Regions from separate parts of the Acetobacterium sp. KB-1 genome, predicted to be linked through region 1. Evidence: riboswitches for the same ligand, from Rfam matches in the RefSeq annotation. Region 1 holds a riboswitch; each other region holds the start of a gene.
The links. Region 1 has a riboswitch for cyclic di-GMP ahead of DOZ58_RS11250 (type II secretion system protein). Riboswitches for the same ligand answer to the same signal wherever they lie in the genome.
Positions count from the first base shown of each region.

Region 2: another riboswitch for cyclic di-GMP. It lies ahead of DOZ58_RS03090 (hypothetical protein); the one in region 1 lies ahead of DOZ58_RS11250 (type II secretion system protein).
Region 3: another riboswitch for cyclic di-GMP. It lies ahead of DOZ58_RS01555 (glycosyl hydrolase family 28-related protein); the one in region 1 lies ahead of DOZ58_RS11250 (type II secretion system protein).
Region 4: another riboswitch for cyclic di-GMP. It lies ahead of DOZ58_RS01070 (nucleotide sugar dehydrogenase); the one in region 1 lies ahead of DOZ58_RS11250 (type II secretion system protein).

Region 1 covers NZ_CP030040.1:2,420,213-2,424,716, reverse strand. Annotated here, with positions in the region: gene DOZ58_RS11265 (type IV pilus twitching motility protein PilT) at 1-221, shown strand, start outside; cyclic di-GMP riboswitch class I at 480-582, shown strand; gene DOZ58_RS11260 (prepilin-type N-terminal cleavage/methylation domain-containing protein) at 676-1,239, shown strand; gene DOZ58_RS11255 (prepilin-type N-terminal cleavage/methylation domain-containing protein) at 1,301-1,867, shown strand; cyclic di-GMP riboswitch class I at 2,072-2,179, shown strand; gene DOZ58_RS11250 (type II secretion system protein) at 2,361-2,867, shown strand; gene DOZ58_RS11245 (hypothetical protein) at 3,186-3,647, shown strand; gene DOZ58_RS11240 (A24 family peptidase) at 3,637-4,074, shown strand; one part of gene DOZ58_RS11235 (IS3 family transposase) at 4,023-4,504, opposite strand, start outside.
Region 2 covers NZ_CP030040.1:650,299-654,802, forward strand. Annotated here, with positions in the region: gene DOZ58_RS03060 (Tad domain-containing protein) at 1-350, opposite strand, end outside; gene DOZ58_RS03065 (TadE/TadG family type IV pilus assembly protein) at 351-761, opposite strand; gene DOZ58_RS03070 (Flp family type IVb pilin) at 943-1,110, opposite strand; gene DOZ58_RS03075 (Flp family type IVb pilin) at 1,172-1,339, opposite strand; gene DOZ58_RS03080 (Flp family type IVb pilin) at 1,391-1,609, opposite strand; gene DOZ58_RS03085 (hypothetical protein) at 1,623-1,940, opposite strand; gene DOZ58_RS03090 (hypothetical protein) at 1,959-2,303, opposite strand; cyclic di-GMP riboswitch class I at 2,384-2,468, opposite strand; cyclic di-GMP riboswitch class I at 2,546-2,630, opposite strand; gene DOZ58_RS03095 (DUF2325 domain-containing protein) at 3,121-3,453, shown strand; gene DOZ58_RS03100 (DUF3793 family protein) at 3,456-4,013, shown strand; gene DOZ58_RS03105 (VOC family protein) at 4,191-4,504, opposite strand, start outside.
Region 3 covers NZ_CP030040.1:327,936-332,439, reverse strand. Annotated here, with positions in the region: gene DOZ58_RS01560 (GDP-mannose 4,6-dehydratase) at 85-558, opposite strand; gene DOZ58_RS01555 (glycosyl hydrolase family 28-related protein) at 783-2,810, opposite strand; cyclic di-GMP riboswitch class I at 2,823-2,905, opposite strand; gene DOZ58_RS01550 (glycosyl hydrolase family 28-related protein) at 3,029-4,504, opposite strand, start outside.
Region 4 covers NZ_CP030040.1:222,640-227,143, reverse strand. Annotated here, with positions in the region: gene DOZ58_RS01075 (polysaccharide deacetylase family protein) at 1-566, opposite strand, end outside; gene DOZ58_RS01070 (nucleotide sugar dehydrogenase) at 583-1,902, opposite strand; cyclic di-GMP riboswitch class I at 1,982-2,076, opposite strand; gene hemZ (coproporphyrinogen dehydrogenase HemZ) at 2,253-3,704, opposite strand; gene DOZ58_RS01060 (MBL fold metallo-hydrolase) at 3,712-4,341, opposite strand; gene dtd (D-aminoacyl-tRNA deacylase) at 4,361-4,504, opposite strand, start outside.

The DNA.
Region 1 (4,504 bases):
CCGCCCTGGAGGTGCTAATTGGCACCGATGCGGTGCTTAATCTGATCCGCGAAAATAAAACCCATCAGCTGGCTTCGGTGATGCAAACTGGCGGCCGTGACGGTATGAAAACCCTGAATGCCGATTTGGCGATGCTGGTGAGAGACCAGAAAATCACCTACGAAGTCGGTCTGGAATGGGCCAGTGACAAGCAGGAGTTTAATCAGTATTTTGGGCGGTAGTTGGCTAAAACAATAACGTCAAATAGAATTTGTAGGGGCGGTTATCAACCGCCCGAATGCTGTCGATCGTTTTATCATAAATCCAAGGTTGGTATCGGCAGCGTTTAGATGCTACTTGTGAAAAAAAGGTTAAAGAAAATTGCTTTGCGGACGATATTGATGTTACAAAGCTCGAAATTAGCCAAGGGAAAATATCAATATTTGTAAATTCTTAACTTGACTTTTTTGAGATGCTCACCTATGATTAAAAAGAACTGTGAATAATAAGGGCAAATCAGAGGAAACTCTGGGACGCAAAGCTATAGGGTCTAAATCAGTGGATTGATAAAAATTCGACATGATACGACAGCCAGTTGCTGCATTTAATGCGGCTTTTTTTGTATAAAAAAACGTTTCACCGTCATCTTACCGGGTTATGAGAATTATTATTACTTAAGAGGGATAAGAGGGATTTATGGAGTGGATTAAAAAACAGCGTGATCAAAAAAAAGGGTTTACCCTGGTCGAAATTATTGTCGTCTTAGTGGTTCTGGCGATACTGGCCGCCTTTACCATACCGACGATGCTGGGATTTGTCGCAGATGCCAGAGGAAAAGCCTATATTGCTGAAGCCCGGGAGGTTTATGTCGCGGCACAAGCGGTAGCAACCGAATTTAGTGGAATCACTGATTTGACGGATTCGGAAAGTAATCAATGGTTTGGATTATCAAATTGTTTAGGTTCGACAAAGATATCGTATCGGAGTAAATATAAACCGGATCATTTTGACTATGACTCTCCCAGAGTTCAGGCGAGTTTGAAAATGTTTAGTTACCTTAGATCTGATCTTGAAATTTCAGATCTTGATTTGATGACTAAGCCTCAAGCCACACCGGAGAATCAGGAGGCAGCTTGGACAGTAACGGTTGGTGTTGACCCGGCAGATGGAAAAACCGGAAAAGTAAATAAAGTGGTATACCTAAAAAATGGCTATCGGGTAACCATTGAAAATAATAATACAAGCGTTGCAAAATGGTGATCATGAATTGGTGCATCGCTTTACATTCCGTGGTGTTTGCTTGAAAGCGTTGAGGAGAGTAATGAAAAATGGTAAAAAGAGCATAAAACTAAAAAAAGGATTTACCCTGGTCGAAATTATTGTGGTACTGGTGGTACTGGCTATCTTAGCAGCCTTTACCATTCCAACAATGCTGGGGTTTGTCGCGGATGCCAAGGGGAAAGCCTATATCGCTGAAGCCAGGGAAGTGTATGTGGCAGCACAGACAACGGCGACGGAAATCGTTGGGACCGGTGTAGGGTTGGATAAAACTAACAGTGGTAATAATCCGTATGATGATCTAAATTCATATTGGGTATCGCGATGTGAGACGACGGGTTCAAAAAGTTATCATAATGCGGCCAGCATGCAAATGAAAAAATACCTTGGTAATGATTTGAAAATTACTAATTTGGATTATCGTGGCAATTATGCACAGGACGATTCCTATTGGTATGTGATTATGGATTATGCGGTGGGGAATCCAGGTAAGGTAAAAGAGGTCTATTATGCCAAGAATGGATATGTTGTTTGGTTTAATGAGGAAAATGTGACGGTGAAAAAGCTGGAAGCTTCGGCTTCCCGACCGGCGGTACCTTGGAATAAATAATGAATAAATAAGCTTAAGTTGGCTAAGTAATAAAAAATTAACTGAGTATCTGTGGCAGGTGTTTGGGTTTTAAAAAAGATGTGACGGTATAGAATTTTTGTGGATAAATCTTGAACGGATTAAATAGCGGAAAGTTGTCACAAACTTGTAAAGTTTTAACTTGACTTTTAATAGGTGTTAACATAAGATTTAAGTGTAGACAGCATAAAATAAAGGCAAAACAGATGAAAATCTGAGACGCAAAGCTAAAGGGTCTAAGTCAATTGGAATAAGTATTGAAAATCCAATTTGATACGACAGCCAGTTGCCACACGACGAAAGTGTGGCTTTTTTTGACAAAAAAGCTAATCGTAATGATTAAGACAAAATAATGGACACCATGAGAAAGTGGGTCTGTTTTAGCAATAAATCCAGTTTATAAATCATCTCTAGGCGCAGATGATCATATAGAGCAAAGAAAGTAATAAAATAAAAAAATAAGGAGTGACGCAAAATGGAATTAATTAACAGAATTAAAAAAAACAGAAAAGGATTTACCCTGGTCGAAATTATTGTAGTATTGGTGATCCTGGCGATCTTGGCGGCGTTTACGATTCCGACGATGTTGGGATTTGTGAATGATGCACGGGGAAAAGCGATGATAGCAGAGGCAAGAACGGTCTATGTCGCCGCACAATCGACAGCGACTGAGTTTGGTGCCACGACAAGTCTTACTGATGGAGCACTTTCAACAGCATTAAGTTCAGCGGCTGTAGCAACAGAAAAAGCACTGGCTACGCCAGGAACAACAGCAGCTAATAAGGCAAGTGCACAGATGGCTAAGTATATTGGTACGGATATTTCGATAGGAACTACAGCAGGTCTGGCTACTTGGACGGTGGATGTAGGTGCTGGTAGTGCAGCAACGACAGAAACAGCACAGGTTACAGAAGTTGAATTCACAAAAGATGGTTATACCATTACAATCTCAGATGACAGTGCCACAGTGGTTAAAAACTAACATTTTATAAATTAAAACATTTGTAGCCCTATGCGCCATAGGGTACTCTCTCCCTATCCAAGGCGCAAACCCGTCATTGGGTTTGCCCGGGGATCGGGAGTTTTTTATTTAAACCAAGTTTAGCATTACCGAGATCGTGTTCAGGCGGTTATACATTATTGCACTGTAGAAATTGTAGTGCTGAAGCCACTGTTTTTTCGATAAGTAAAGAAGAATTTAACAATTAAACCCCAACAATTTAAGTCAATCCTGTAAAGTTTATGGTAGAATAATTTCGCTTGTCATTCTTAGAATAGAAATCATTTTGGGAGGTAACCCTTGCATCCAATCAAAGACTATGAATTAGCTTCCTCAAATAACGAACCGATTGGGTTTAGCCGAGGTTTTGTTCTGACGGTGGTGTTAATTCTCGTCGTGGTCATACTGATAATTTCAGGTCTGGTCACAGCCTTACGTCATACCACCAACGCCGCCAATGCCAAACTGGTCTATCTGGCAGCCCGGGCCAAAGCCATTGAATTTAAGGCTTTGGGTGATTACCACGTACCGGTTCAAACGGATCTCGTTGATCTGATTGGTCAGGAGATCAATCGTGAGGCCGAAATCCGGGTGGTTGATGATAATCGGGATGCTACCATTGATTATATTGTCTATAGCCGTGATGGTTGGGAAACCCGGTATTCGCCAGGTGAAACCATCAGTAGTAGAATAAAGACAAACGCTATCTTAAGTGATCGCTTTTCAGGAAAGGACTTAGACGCATATGCTTGTGCTGATTAACAGTATCCTCTATTTATATATCTTTGTTATCGGAATTGTTATCGGTAGCTTTCTTAACGTGGTTATCTACCGGGTACCCAAGGCGCTATCCTTTGCCAAGGGACGCTCGTTCTGCCCCCGTTGCAATGCTCAGATCAAGGGCTATCACAATATTCCGCTGTTTAGCTATTTCTGGCTACGGGGGAAATGCGTCGATTGCGGTGAGCCCATCGCCGTTCGCTATCCGTTAGTTGAACTCTTTACCGGGCTGATGGCAATCCTGATTTTTGCAGTTTATGGTCTATCCTTTCAGTGGCTGGTAGTATTCTCGGCAGGGGCCATTTTAATCTGTATTACCATGATTGACTTTGATACTATTGGATTGTCAACACTTTTTCAGACAACTTTTTTAAGGTCTGCTGTTTTGAATTCAATCGGCGTCATATAATCAAGAGACGAATGAATTCGGATGTGATTATACCAATGAATATAATCAAACAATTCCAGTTTTAGCTGTTCCAGGGAGTCAAACGTATTCGGATACACAAATTCAGTTTTAAAAACTTTAAAGGTAGCTTCAGCAACGGCATTGTCATACGGACAACCTTTTTGACTCAATGAACGTCTGATATTAAACGTATCGATGATCCCATCAATAATATTGTTTTTAAATTCATTTCCACGATCCGTATGGAAGATTGATATCTTATCCAGTCTGTATTTGACCGTTGCAAAAGCCTGATAAACAAGCATGGCATCTTTTTGCGCGCCTGCGCTGTAACCAATAATTTCGCGATTGTATAAATCCAGAAGAATACATACATAATTCCATTTTCCGGCAACACGAACATAGGTAAGATCACTGACAACTACTTCCA
Region 2 (4,504 bases), 1.8 Mb from region 1:
TCCGTGTATTGGCCATTGCTGATTTTACCTAAAACAATATCGTCTTGCGTTAAATCTTCAAATCCATTCAGGCTGGTATAATCAACGGCACTATTTTTTATCTGATTGACCTTTACCGTATTGCCGGTTTCAATGGGTAGCAACCGTCCCGCTGAATACACCGCCGCATCGGCCGCTTTTTGCTGTTCCCCGGTGCTTAAATAGGCCAATCCCAGATCGATCACCAATGCCAATATTCCAAATATAAAAACCATCGATACGGCTACAATAATCAATGCGTCGCCATGTTCTTCATTTTCTATCCTTTTAAAAGGTCGGTATTTATTGAAAACTTCGATTAATTTTTTCATTTACTCTACCTTCATGGTACAGGATGAAGAAAGATTCATGGTTTCACCCTGGACGAAAACACCGACAATTGGTGTTAGAATAGCAATATCATCGCTAATCTCAATTACCACATCTCCAAGACGAGGGTTTGAGACATTCGTAAAAGTAATGTCGATATCAACTGTACTGGCAATGTTCTCCGGAGCAATCGTCCGGATATGCTCTTCAATTGCTGTTTTACTGGTTGAATTAACGATCGCATAGCGTGCACCCTCTCGGGAGGCATAATCAATACTATTCTGGTTCATAAACAACCAACCAAAATCGATGATTCCACACAAAATCATAATCAAAATTGGCAAGGTTAATGCAAGCTCAACAATGGCCTGTCCGTCTTCTTTTTTTATTTTTTTGATTATGTTTGCAAACATTTTCCCTCCCCGATCATTTATAAAAATGATCTTATTATTAAGTCCTTTTGAACCCAACCTATGTCAATTGTTGAATTCATTAAAAAAGGCATATTGATTACGTCTGACAGAAATCTCTACTCTGACGTTGCCAATATGCCACTAGTTTCTTCACCGCAAACGCAATAACTACCAATAGATTTTATAATGCTAATTGGGTTCCAATATCCGTAAAGAATTGGCCAATTTGTGGTCCTAATAACCAGATAGCAGCAATGGCTGCCAAGGCGATCCCGGCAATGATTAATCCATATTCAACCAAACCCTGTCCATCTTCTTCCCTCATCATGTTTGTAAACAAATTTTTCATTTTAGTTCTCCTTTTAATTTTTTTGTGTTCGTTTTGTCAGTTGTGTGCACTATTGCTTTTTCTAAAGTGCCAACTGAGTTCCAATATCCGTAAAGAATTGACCAATCTGTGGTCCTAACAACCAAATTGCGGCAATTGCGGCTAATGCGATCCCGGCAATGATTAATCCATATTCAACCAAACCCTGTCCATCTTCTTCTTTCATCATTCGTACAAATACGCTTTTCATTTTATTTTCTCCTTTTAATATATTATTTATTAGTCTAACTAATAAGTTCTGTCATGCTGCTAATTGAGTGCCGATGTCAGTAAACATTTGGCCGATTTGTGGTCCTAATAACCAGATGGCAGCAATAGCAGCTAGTGCGATCCCCGTTATGATTAGTCCATATTCAACCAGCCCCTGTCCGTCCTCTGTTCTAATTATCCTTGACAATGCATTTTTCATTTCTTTTTTCTCCCTTAATAATTGTTGATTAAATTTCGTAATCGTTAACATTTATTTTCAATCCTTAAAATAACATTCCAAATTCAAATAGATGATCGTTTGCATTTATAAGATTTATAACTAAAACTGAGACAAAACCGGATGCCATAAACGGTCCCAAGGCAACCTTTGATTTTAAATTACCTTTTCTTCTGATAATCAGATAAATTGTGTAGATCATCAAAAAGAATGTCATAATCATAATTGCCGATATAATGCCATATACCCCTAAACAAAAACCAACTGCCGCTGCATATTTTACGTCTCCCCAACCAGCACCCTTTCCGATCATTGCTGGTAAGAAGAAAATAATAAAACCAATCACTAAACCAAAAATATTCATCCCGATACTTGTAATGGGTTACCTTGTTATGACAAAGGCTCCACCGACGAAGATGGTCATTAATACCAGTTCGTTGGGGATTTTTTTTATGCTGATGTCTACTACCGAAAGAATGATACAGATTGAAAAGAGCATCATATATTCCAGTGTTTTTGCTTCAAGTCCATTCAGTTTTACAAAGACTAACCAAACAAATGCATTCATTATCGCCCAAAAGATTGTTTTTGAAACACTGCCTGAAAATTGAGGGTGCTTCAGAATATTAACTCTTTGCTTGATCAAGTATACAGAAGATTTTTCCATCAAAGCGCCAACGACAGCTCCGGTTAATAAAACCAGTACAGTTATTGCAAATTGGTTCATCAGCTCACCTCCAGTAATTTTTGGTAATAAAAAAGCAACGATTTACGCGTTGCACTAAAGGCGAATTAAATACACCTAAAATCTGCAACTGGCTGTCATATAAAAAATTATTTAGACCCTATAGCTTTGCGTCCTCACCTTTCGGTAAGTTTGCCGAATATTAAATTGTCCAACAGGAGAAAACTAGAATAAAAAAACAACGCTCTGACACGTTGCACTAAATACACCATATAATGATGTTATCTTGCAACTGGCTGTCATATAAAAAATTACTTAGACCCTAAAGCTTTGCGTCCTTACCTTTCGATAAGTTTGCTAAATATTCTATTGAGATCATGATAGTTCATTGTATTTGATATGTCAAGAGAATTATTTGCTATATTTTAAATACCGAGCATATTAAAGAGTAATATTTTGCACATTATTTTTTATTTGTCATACTAAACATAAAGATACGAATTCATTATGTTCGTCGATGTTTCTCAACATTCATTCGATTATCCTTAAATTATGTTGCATCTAATTGTTATATAGTTATCAATATTATCTTTTATTATGATAATCTAATATTATTGCCATTCTTTAGAAATGTTAATTTTTAATGCTGCAAATACTTAAGCCATCGAAAAAAAAAACACGCTAACCTCAGAGATGATTTTATAGTTATAATTTTTACATAAATACATTTGTTCGCCTTGTTGTATTCCCTCTAAAAAATACTTAATAAATAATTAAGTATTTGACACAGAAAGCAGACTGTGTTACATTTTGATTATGTTAGCAACATCTAACATATATTTAAACTGGAGGTTATCTTATGAGCATTGTTATCATTGGCGGAAATGATCGTATGATTTATCAATATAAAGACCTATGTAAAGAGTATAACTGCCGTGCCAAGGTATTCACTCAAATGCAGGGTGCCCTGAAAAAGAAAATCGGAGTTCCTGATCTAATCGTATTATTTACTGGAACCGTCTCTCATAAAATGGTTAACTGTGCGACCTTTGAAGCGAAAAGACTTAACTTGCCGCTCGCTCGATCGCATACAAGTAGCTTATCTGCATTACGTAGCATTTTAGATGAGCACTGTTCTGTGTGCGAAAAACGGGACAAGTGCCATTTAAAAACGATATCCCGCGGAGTGTAACAATGAGTACTTTTGAGGAAGAAATTATCCGACACTGCTCTCCAACTCTAGCTGGAATCAAAACTGGGAATTTATTTAGCTATTCTTTCGATGATCACGATCAGTTGATTAATCAAATCACCAATTGGAACAATACTTTGAATGCTCGTGGAGTTTATTTTGAACGATTAAAAACCAATCGAAATCGTGTTCTTCTGTACGTCTACCGTAAAAATAGACTTAACCGTGACCTCTCATGTCCCAAAGTCGAACGTTTTTTAAACAAAATTGGCTATCCAACAGGGGATCTTGAATCGTGTTTGGCATTTTTATCAGAACGCATTCACGACTCAGCAGATTTCCCCCATGAAATTGGCTTGTTCTTGAGCTATCCTTTTGAAGATGTAGAAGGCTTTATCCAAAACGAAGGAAAAAACTGTAAACATTGCGGTTACTGGAAAGTCTATTGTAATGCGAACGAAAAAATTAAACTTTTCAGCAAATATAAAAAATGCGCGACAAAATATTATCAATGCCTTCTCAAGGGATCTTCGATCATACGTTTAACAGTAGCCGCGTAAGAATTTCTTAGACATTTTGACTTATTTTAGGCAATAGGTTTAAGTGATTTTTCTTCTTTATTGATTACGACAGCTTCTTTGGGACTTAAGCATTTCTGAATACAATATTTCTTAATTAATTCATAATCAAAAATATAGTAATAGAGCGTATCTTCAATCAGCTCCCACAATGATTATTTAATTCCGAATAATCTCAATTTTATAACCATCCGGATCAGTTATAAAATAATAACGGGGTTTCCCATCGCCACTCAGTCCTTTTAGCGGTGTTGGCTTATAGCCCTTTGCTTCGTGAGTTGCAAAAGACGCCTCAAGATCATCAACGAGCACCGCTAAATGACCATAGGCCGTCCCCAAATCATAAGGGAGTGCTTGCCCATAGTTAAAGGTCAGTTCCAACTGATGGCTGTTAGAACGGCCATCCCCTAAAAACACCAAGGTGAATTCATAAGTTGGTTCGTCCCGTCGCTTCACTTCCTCAAATCCTAGTG
Region 3 (4,504 bases), 1.9 Mb from region 1:
TTTTCTACGTTTTGCAAGTGAATTTCCTTGATTTTACTGGGGTTTTGAGACTTTCTCACACAGTTTTTTATGACTTAGTGTAACCTAGATGCAAAGTTCACAATAAAGGGAAACCGGATGATCAACATTATGGTTCGTAGAAAATGGCACAACTTTATTTCCACCATAAACAGAACTTGACGAAGCATATATTAGATGCCTAACCGGGTAATTGCGACATGCTTCAAGTACATTCATAAATCCGATGAGATTTGAATCAAGATAGGCATAGGGATTGCTAATCGAAAAACGAACTCCCGCCTGGGCTGCCAAATTAATTACATACTCTGGACGATGTGTTTCAAAAATCTTATCAACTGAAGGCTTATCTTTTAAATCAGCCTTGTAAAATAAAAATTGTTTATGTGCTTCCAAAATTGCTAATCGATCTTTCTTTAACGATTGTTCATAATAATCGTTCAGATTATCAACGCCTACAATTTGATGATTCTGTCTAAGCATTAAATTCGCCAAATGAAAACCAATAAAGCCTGCTACCCCAGTAATTAGTATCTTCATTTTTACAACCGCCTTTATTATCGACTTGTTTTTTTTGATAGATAATTTATATTTTACCCTTTTTGCTCCCATCTTACCAGTTTTTTAATTAATATTCATTCCGATAAAATAGTTTTCCATTTTTATATTGTTTTATCATAACTTAAAAAAAGCCCTGTTTAAAACAAGACTTTTCAAAACTTTTATTTTTGAGATTGTGTGAAATGATTTTGATCGATCGTTCTCTAGTCAACTTTTGCTGTCAAAAGGTTAAAGTTGTTGGCAACTACCGAGAAATCAGAACTGGCATTCAACCGCTGAAATCCGCTATACGAATTATCAGATACTTGAATTGACGTTCCTTCCGGGTTGTAAATCAAATAAGAATACGCCGTACCACTGTTCGTAAAGGTATTATTTCGAAGGACTGCCTGCGATCCCACGCCTCTGAATCCGATGCCATATTTATCAATGCTTTTGTATTTAAAGTTTGAATTTTCAACAACGACGTTGGTCGTTTTTGATGCGCTGTTAGCACTTATTAAAGGAATTTTATCCACATTCGTTACGTCCATGCCAGAAATATTTGTATCCTTTACTTCTCCGATTAACCAGAATAGTGCTCCTGCCATACCGGTTGAGTCGACAGTAACATTTGAAATATTTGACTGCGAACTGTTACCAATGCTGAACGCTCCAATATCGGAGGTCGATGGTATGGCTCCGCTGATATTTACATCGTTTATGCTTAAGTTATTTGCATTTACAATTTTGAATCCCAGACTACTGCCTTCGATGCTTAATCCTCTGATGGTAACGTTATTCGCACCGGTATTGATGTGCATACCGACGACACTGTTTTTAATACGACAGTTCTCAAAAACGATATGATCAGGAGCGGTAGGGAATTTGTCATTGCCAGCCACCGCAATTCCTCCTCCAGAAGCATTGTTAAACTCGACATTTCCAAAGTAAAAATGACTGTTATCACCGCGGATGTATGCCGAATGTAACCATTTTGTTCCGCCCTCGCTCGAATTCAAAACACTGTCTGTCATCGTAAAGTTATTGGTTCCTGAAATTTGAATCGGCATGCCAGATTTATCAATTTTCAGATTGCTGATGGTAATTCCAGTATTTCGAGTACTTCCAGATTGCCCCATTTTTATGCCAACATACATACTGTCCATAGCGACATCTTTGATCGTCAGGTTACTGATCCCCTGAAAAAACATCCCCTGCACATTACTGATCATGCTGTTTGCATAATAATCGGTTCCAGCGATCGTGTTTTGAGATTTTAGTGTCAATCCTTCAATGGTTACGTTTGAAATATATGATGCGGGATTCGACCATAGAATATTTGCAACTGCTGACTGCTGGGGCGCCATGTATAAAGTCGCGCCATAGCCGCTAATTTTTGTATTATTCTTTAATTCCAGTTGACTCGTAACCATATAGGTTGCAGCAGGCATTGTTAAGGTTACATTTTTACTACTTGCCTCGTTAATGGCTTTTTGTATCGCTGATGTATCATCACTGACACCATCGCCTTTCGCACCAAAATCTCTGACGTTGACTTCCTGACTCACTGGTGGGGTTGGTTCTGTGACTCCTGGGTCTGTGACTCCTGGGTCTGTGACTCCTGGGTCTGTGACCACTGGGTCTGTAACCACTGGGTCTGTAACCACTGGGTCTGCGGGTTCGTTGGCTACTCCAGCTGACTGCTTTTCAATGATGATTTCAATTGCCTCTAAGCGCAGACTTTTTCCTTCCGAGCCTGAGAGTGCCCCGTCTGACACCCAACCTTGAACCCAACCTTCATTTTGAATATGGGTTCGGTATTTAACAGAATAATTTGCTGCATTCTCACCGGTTAATCTAATCTGGATTCCTTCCAGCCGAAATCCTTCGCCTTCAGATCCTGAAAATTCTCCGTTTGTAGCCCATTCCTGCTCCCATCCCTTATTTTGCACATGTGTCCGATATTCAATTTCTAACCCTGAGGGGACGCTTCCAGTCAGATTTATTTTTATTCCCTCGAGGCGATATCCCTTTCCTTCTGAACCGGAGAGTTCACCACTACTCATCCAGCCCTGTGACCAACCTTCATTTTGTATATGGGTCTGATAGGTGACTCCAGGTAATTCAGTCGCTTCGGTATCGATGGTTGCTGCTAAAACGTTCGAAGAAAAAACGCTACTTAACATCAATAGGATTACCACCACACTTACACAAATTTTCTTTGCGCGATGATCCAAACTATAACTCATTTTTTTGCTCCTTTCGGCAACCGGCTACCTTTCTCTTTGAGTTAAGGCCCTTAGTTTTGCGTCCCAACTTTTCAATTGGTTTGCCTTTATCGTGGACAAAATTGTTAATATTCGACCACTTTAATTTGTAAAATAAAGCCTTGTTCAAAAGAGCAAGGCTTTTAGTAATTGCTTTATTGAATTAATACGATAAACGATATGTCCATTTTTAAAATCGATTAGTCAACTTTTGCTGACAGAAGGTTGAAATTATTGGTAGCTACTGAAAAGTCCGAGCTGGAAGTCAAGCTTTGGAATCCGCTGTAAGAATTGTCAGATACCTGAATAGCTGTTCCTTCGGGATTGTAGATCAGATAAGAATATTCAGCACCGTTATTTACAAAGGTATTGTTTTGAAGCACTGCTTGTGAACCAACGCCTCTGAAACCAATTCCGTATTTATCGATATTGTTATATTCAAAACTGGAGTTTTCTACAACAACATTGGTCGTTTGAGACGCGCTGTTGGCACTAATCAAGGGAATCTTATCCACATTCGTTACATTCATTCCAGAAACGTTAGTATCTTTTACTTCACCAATTAGCCAGAATAAGGCTCCTGCCATACCATTGGCATCGACTGTAACATTTTCTATATTTGCTTGATAACTATTATTAATAATGAATGCACCAAGATCAGTAGTTGATGGCATCGCACCGCTAATGTTTACATCTTTGATATTCAGGTTGTTTGCATCCGTTATCTTAAACCCCAAACTGCTTCCTTCGATGGTTAAACCTGAGATACTCACATTGTTTGCACCAGTATTGACGTGCATACCGACAACACTGTTTTTAATACGACAATTCTCAAAGACAATATGATCGGGTGCAGTGGGGAATTTATCATTGCCAGCTACTGCAATACCGCCACCAGGGGCATTATTAAATTCAACATTGTTAAAAAGGAAATTACTGTTATCGCCTCGGATGTATGCTGCATGAAGCCACTTCGTTCCGCCAGAATTGGCATTCAGAATGCTATCTGTCATGATTAAATCGTTGGTACCAGAAACCTGAACAGGCATGCCAGTTCTATCGATATTGAGGTTGCTGACAGTAACTCCCTGATTCCGGTTGCTTCCAGATTGTCCCATTTTTAAGCCTACATACATACTATCCATCGAAACATCTTTGATCGTCAGGTTACTGATGCCCTGAAAAAACATCCCCTGAACGTTGCTGATCATGCTGTTTGCGTAATACTCGGCACCTGCAATCGTGTTTTGAGATTCTAGTTTCAATCCTTCGATCGTTACATTAGAAATATACGAATCTGGATTTGACCATAAAATATTGGCAACTGTTGACTGCTGGGGTGCCATGTACAAGGTTGCACCATAGCCGCTGATTTTTGTATTGTTCTTCATTTCCAATTGACTCGTAACCACATAGGTTGCCGCCGGAATTAACAAGGTGACATTTTTACTGCTTGCCTCGTTAATGGCTTTTTGAATGGCCAAGGTATCATCGCTGATACCATCCCCTTTCGCTCCAAAATCTTTGACGCTGACTTCCTGACTGACAGGTGTCGTTGGTTCTGTAACTTCTGGTTCTGTCACTATCGGTTCTGTGACTACCGGTTCTGTGACTACCGGTTCTGTCACTACCGGTTCTGTCACTACCGGTTCTGTCACTACCGGTTCTGTCACTAC
Region 4 (4,504 bases), 1.8 Mb from region 1:
TCAAGGATTGAATCACCATAATGTGTTGTATTGCATTTCAGTAAAGTTGGAGTAATTCCCAATATGCTCTTCAAGACTAGGTTAGCCCTGCATAAATCTTCAATCTGTTCCTGCTGTGAAAGATTCATAATGTCTTTTGATCCGGAAAGTGTGTAGTTACCAACCATTTGATTATTTGTAACAATATTCTTCACAGCTTCACCATCTTCTGCAGCTTCTATTCCCGAAACAAAAAATGTTCCATTCATTTTATTTTCATTCAGTAAAACAATAATTTTATCCATTGTTTCCCGGTCTGAAAGACCGTCAAAGGTTAGTGCTATGACACCATTATTTGTTTCTGTACCTACTATAATGTCGGCTTTCTGACGATCATTGCTTAATCTGGTTAAAGCGTCATCAATCTCTTTTGAAGCATCATACTGAATTTTATTTACGATCATTTCACTTATCAGAGTACTTGAATCTTTAAAAAGAAAGTAAAATACTAAGGTAAGTAATAAGATCAGGAAAACTGCTACACTTATGATTTTAATCCCATTTCCAACATTTCGAAAGCTTTTCAAACTCAATCCCCTTTATCTACAGATTCCAATACTGAAAGCCAAAGTTTTCAGCCTCTTTTTTATTGAATATACTTTTTATATCAATCAATACTTTACCAGCAGTTTCAATTTTGCGATACATCTTTTTAACTTCATTCAGGGAAAGACACTTAAAATCATCATGTGCAACTGCGAAAACAATACAATCAGCATCACTTATCTGATCAACATCAACCAAACAACATTGATACTCTTTATATACTTCTTCCTTATCTGCAGTTGGATCGCATATCATTGGATTTAAATAATACCCTTTTAATAATTCAATAATATCCCATACTTTTGAGTTTCTTAAATCTTTGCAATTCTCTTTAAACGTAATACCTAAAACATAGATATTTGTCTCTTTGATACTAATATCCGCTTTAATTAATTGTCTAAATACTGCTTCAACAACAAACTTGCTCATATCATCATTGATTCTTCTTCCAGCAGATATAATTTGTGAATTATAGCCAAGTTTTTCTGCTTCATATATAAAATAATATGGATCTATGCCAATACAATGCCCCCCAACTAGGCCAGGGTAAAAATTCAGTGCATTCCATTTTGTGTTCATTGCTTTGATGACGTCCTCAGTATTTATATTCATATGATCAAAGATCATTGCTAATTCATTCATAAATGCAATATTTATATCTCTTTGTGCATTTTCAGCAATTTTAGCCGCTTCTGCTACCTTGATAGATTCAGCCTCAAAAATATCTGCTTCCACTACCAATCGATATACATTAGCAATTATTTGGCGCGTTTCAATATCTAATCCAGCAACAATTTTGGGTATGTTTTTTAGTCGATGTTGCTTATCTCCCGGGTTGATTCGTTCAGGCGAATAACCGACTGAAAAGTCAATTCCCGGAATCAAGCCTGATTCCTGTTGTAATATTGGTATACAGATATCTTCGGTAACTCCCGGATAAACTGTAGACTCAAAGACAATTATGGTATCTTTCTTCATATATCTACCAACCATTTTACTTGCCTCAATCACCGGATTTAGATCTGGCCTTTTATCTTGAAAAATTGGTGTTGGAACTGTAATAATAATGAATTTAGCATTTGCAATACATTTTTCGTCACATGTAAAATCTAATGCTGTCTTTTTTATTCGCTCATTTCCGACTTCATTTGTCGGGTCAATTCCGTTTTTATACTTGTCAATTTTAGTTTTATCAATATCAAAGCCGATAACATCAACCTTCTCCGAAAATCCAATCGCCAAGGGGATTCCTACGTAACCAAGGCCAACAACAAGAATTTTCTCCTTCTTTTGACAAATTTCCTCAAATATGCCCATAAATACCTCTTTCATATATTTGTAATAGACTTAAACTGCTGCAAATAACAATTGCGAACAAAAAAAAAGCTACCATAATTATGGTAGCTAGACTATCATAGTCGCACAATTACATGCGACTTTAGACTCTATGCTTTGCGTCTTCAACTTTCGTTAAGTTTGCCTTTACTTAATATCACACTATGCAATTCTTGGAGCAATTAATAATAGCATGAGCATTTACAAATTGTCAATATAATTTTGAATAATATTACAACTACATTACAAAATATCTTTTTCCGTTACTATTTAGGAAATTACAGCCTATTATTCTTTAACCGTTAGTAAACATCTTAATTTGTCAAACCCGTTTAAAGTGTTTGTTTATAAGCTTCACACTTCTTCTCCACAATCTCCTCAAACCGTTCATTATAAGTCCTCACGTCCTTAACCGTAAAGACCTTTCTGATATTATCGGTAACTGGATCATAGAGGTTTCCCGTTGCTCCGGCTCCGATACCGATAGTAGACTGGCATTCAGCCATCATCAGAATATTATAAATCCCTTCATGTCCCGGCTTTGCATACCCCGTATTCTCACTGTTATCTCTGGTGTATTTTAAACGATACAGATAATAGGGTTCAAAACCTTCACCACTTAAACGGCTCTTCACCGCCTGATAAAAGCCTTCACCATAGCCCTCTTTAACGACAATCCCGTTTTGATCTTTGATTCTGGAGCCCTTTTTAATCGATAGATTATGGATCGTTATATTTTCTGGTGCAAGTGCAATAACAGCGTCCAGTGATCGTAAAAAATCATCCGGTGTTTCATTTCCCAATCCCACAATCAGATCCATGTTCAAGGTTTTAAAGCCGAAGGATTTGACGAGTGCTACCTGTTTCTCGATCAGTCCGGCTTCCCATGGTCTTCCCACACTTTGCAACGTTTGCGGATTCATCGATTGGGGATTGAGACAAAGCCGCTCCACGCCATGATCTTTTGCAACCTTTAGCTTATCTCGGTTAATGGTTTCTGGTCGCCCTGCTTCTAAGGTATATTCTCTGAGATGGGATAAATCAAGGGATTCTTCCAACGATGACATCAGCGCATCCAACTGAATGGCGCTTAACACCGTCGGCGTTCCACCACCAATATATAAAGTATCAATCCGTAAATCTGAAGCGCTTAGTATTTCGCCAGTTTTTTTTATTTCAACAAGCAAATGATCAAAGTACTGTTCAAGATTTTCACCCTTTTTGTCGACGATCGTGGATACAAAGGAGCAATAATCGCATTTGGACGGACAAAGCGGAATCCCCACATATAGACTAATCAGGTGAGAATTTGCACACGCTTGTACAGCGGGAATAAAATCAGCTTGTTTTTTTGCAATCCGCATCAATAAGTCCGTGCGGTCACGACTGACCCGATAGTATTTTCTGAATCGATTGTTGATTTCTGTTGGACTCCACCCTTGTTTTACATACTTTTGCACCATTTTAACGGGTTTGATTCCTGTTAATGTTCCCCACTGCAGCTGCCTGTCAAAATACTCAGATAAAAAATCATAAAGAAACCCCTTGTAAATACTATTTTCAAGAGGATCATCACTGTTATTAACTTGAAAGGCCCGAGTTAATGTTTTTCCATCGTCCCATGTCAGGGTCAGAATGACTTGATTCCCCCGCTTTCTTTGAGATAATACACCATCAGCAGCTCCCGATACGACGTTTTTTACGCCTGGGTCAAAGGCCTGATATAATTCGTGGAAATAATACTCCAATTCCGGTCGTTCTAAATCAAAGCGAAGTACTCTCATCGGCTCTCTAAAAACGCCCCTTTAAAAAAGGATTGTTCGTTTTTTCGTACCCAATGGTCGTATTCTCGCCATGTCCCGGCAATACAGTGGTTGCATCGTCCAGAACAAACAATTTTGATTTAATTCCATTTAGCAATTCATTCAAATCACCATCGGCAAAGTCAGTCCGACCAATGGAGGTATTAAAAAGGGTATCTCCGGCAAAAAGCTGATCCTCTGCCAGAAGACAGATACCGCCCTTTGAGTGGCCTGGTGTATGAATCACCCGGAAAGCAATATTACCTAAGGTAATGGTCTCATTTTCATTTAAAAAACCATCAGCCGGTTCCAATATCATCGACATGCCTGCCAGAACCGAAAGGTTACGTCGCGGATCAATAAGACAATCAGCATCATTTTCATGAATGAGAACCTTGGCACCGGTTAACTTTTTAATCTGATTGACACCACCAAGATGGTCAAAATGACCGTGAGTCAGCAAAATATAATTCACCTTCAGTTTGTTTTCATTAATGATATCAGATATCCGCTGATCCTCAAACCCGGGATCAATGACTGCTGCTTCCAACGTTTTTTCATCCCAGACCACATAGCAGTTCGTTCCCATCTGTCCCAGGGATTTTTTTATTACTTTCATCTGTTTCTCCCTAATTTATCTAAAATTTCTTTTCACTGTCAAGTAACAAAGTTACCGGCCCGTCATTGACGATTAAGACTTCCATTTCGGCCTGAAAAACACCGGTTTCAATTTTCTTTATTGGCTGATCTTTCAATTTATCAACAAAAATAGCATATTTTTT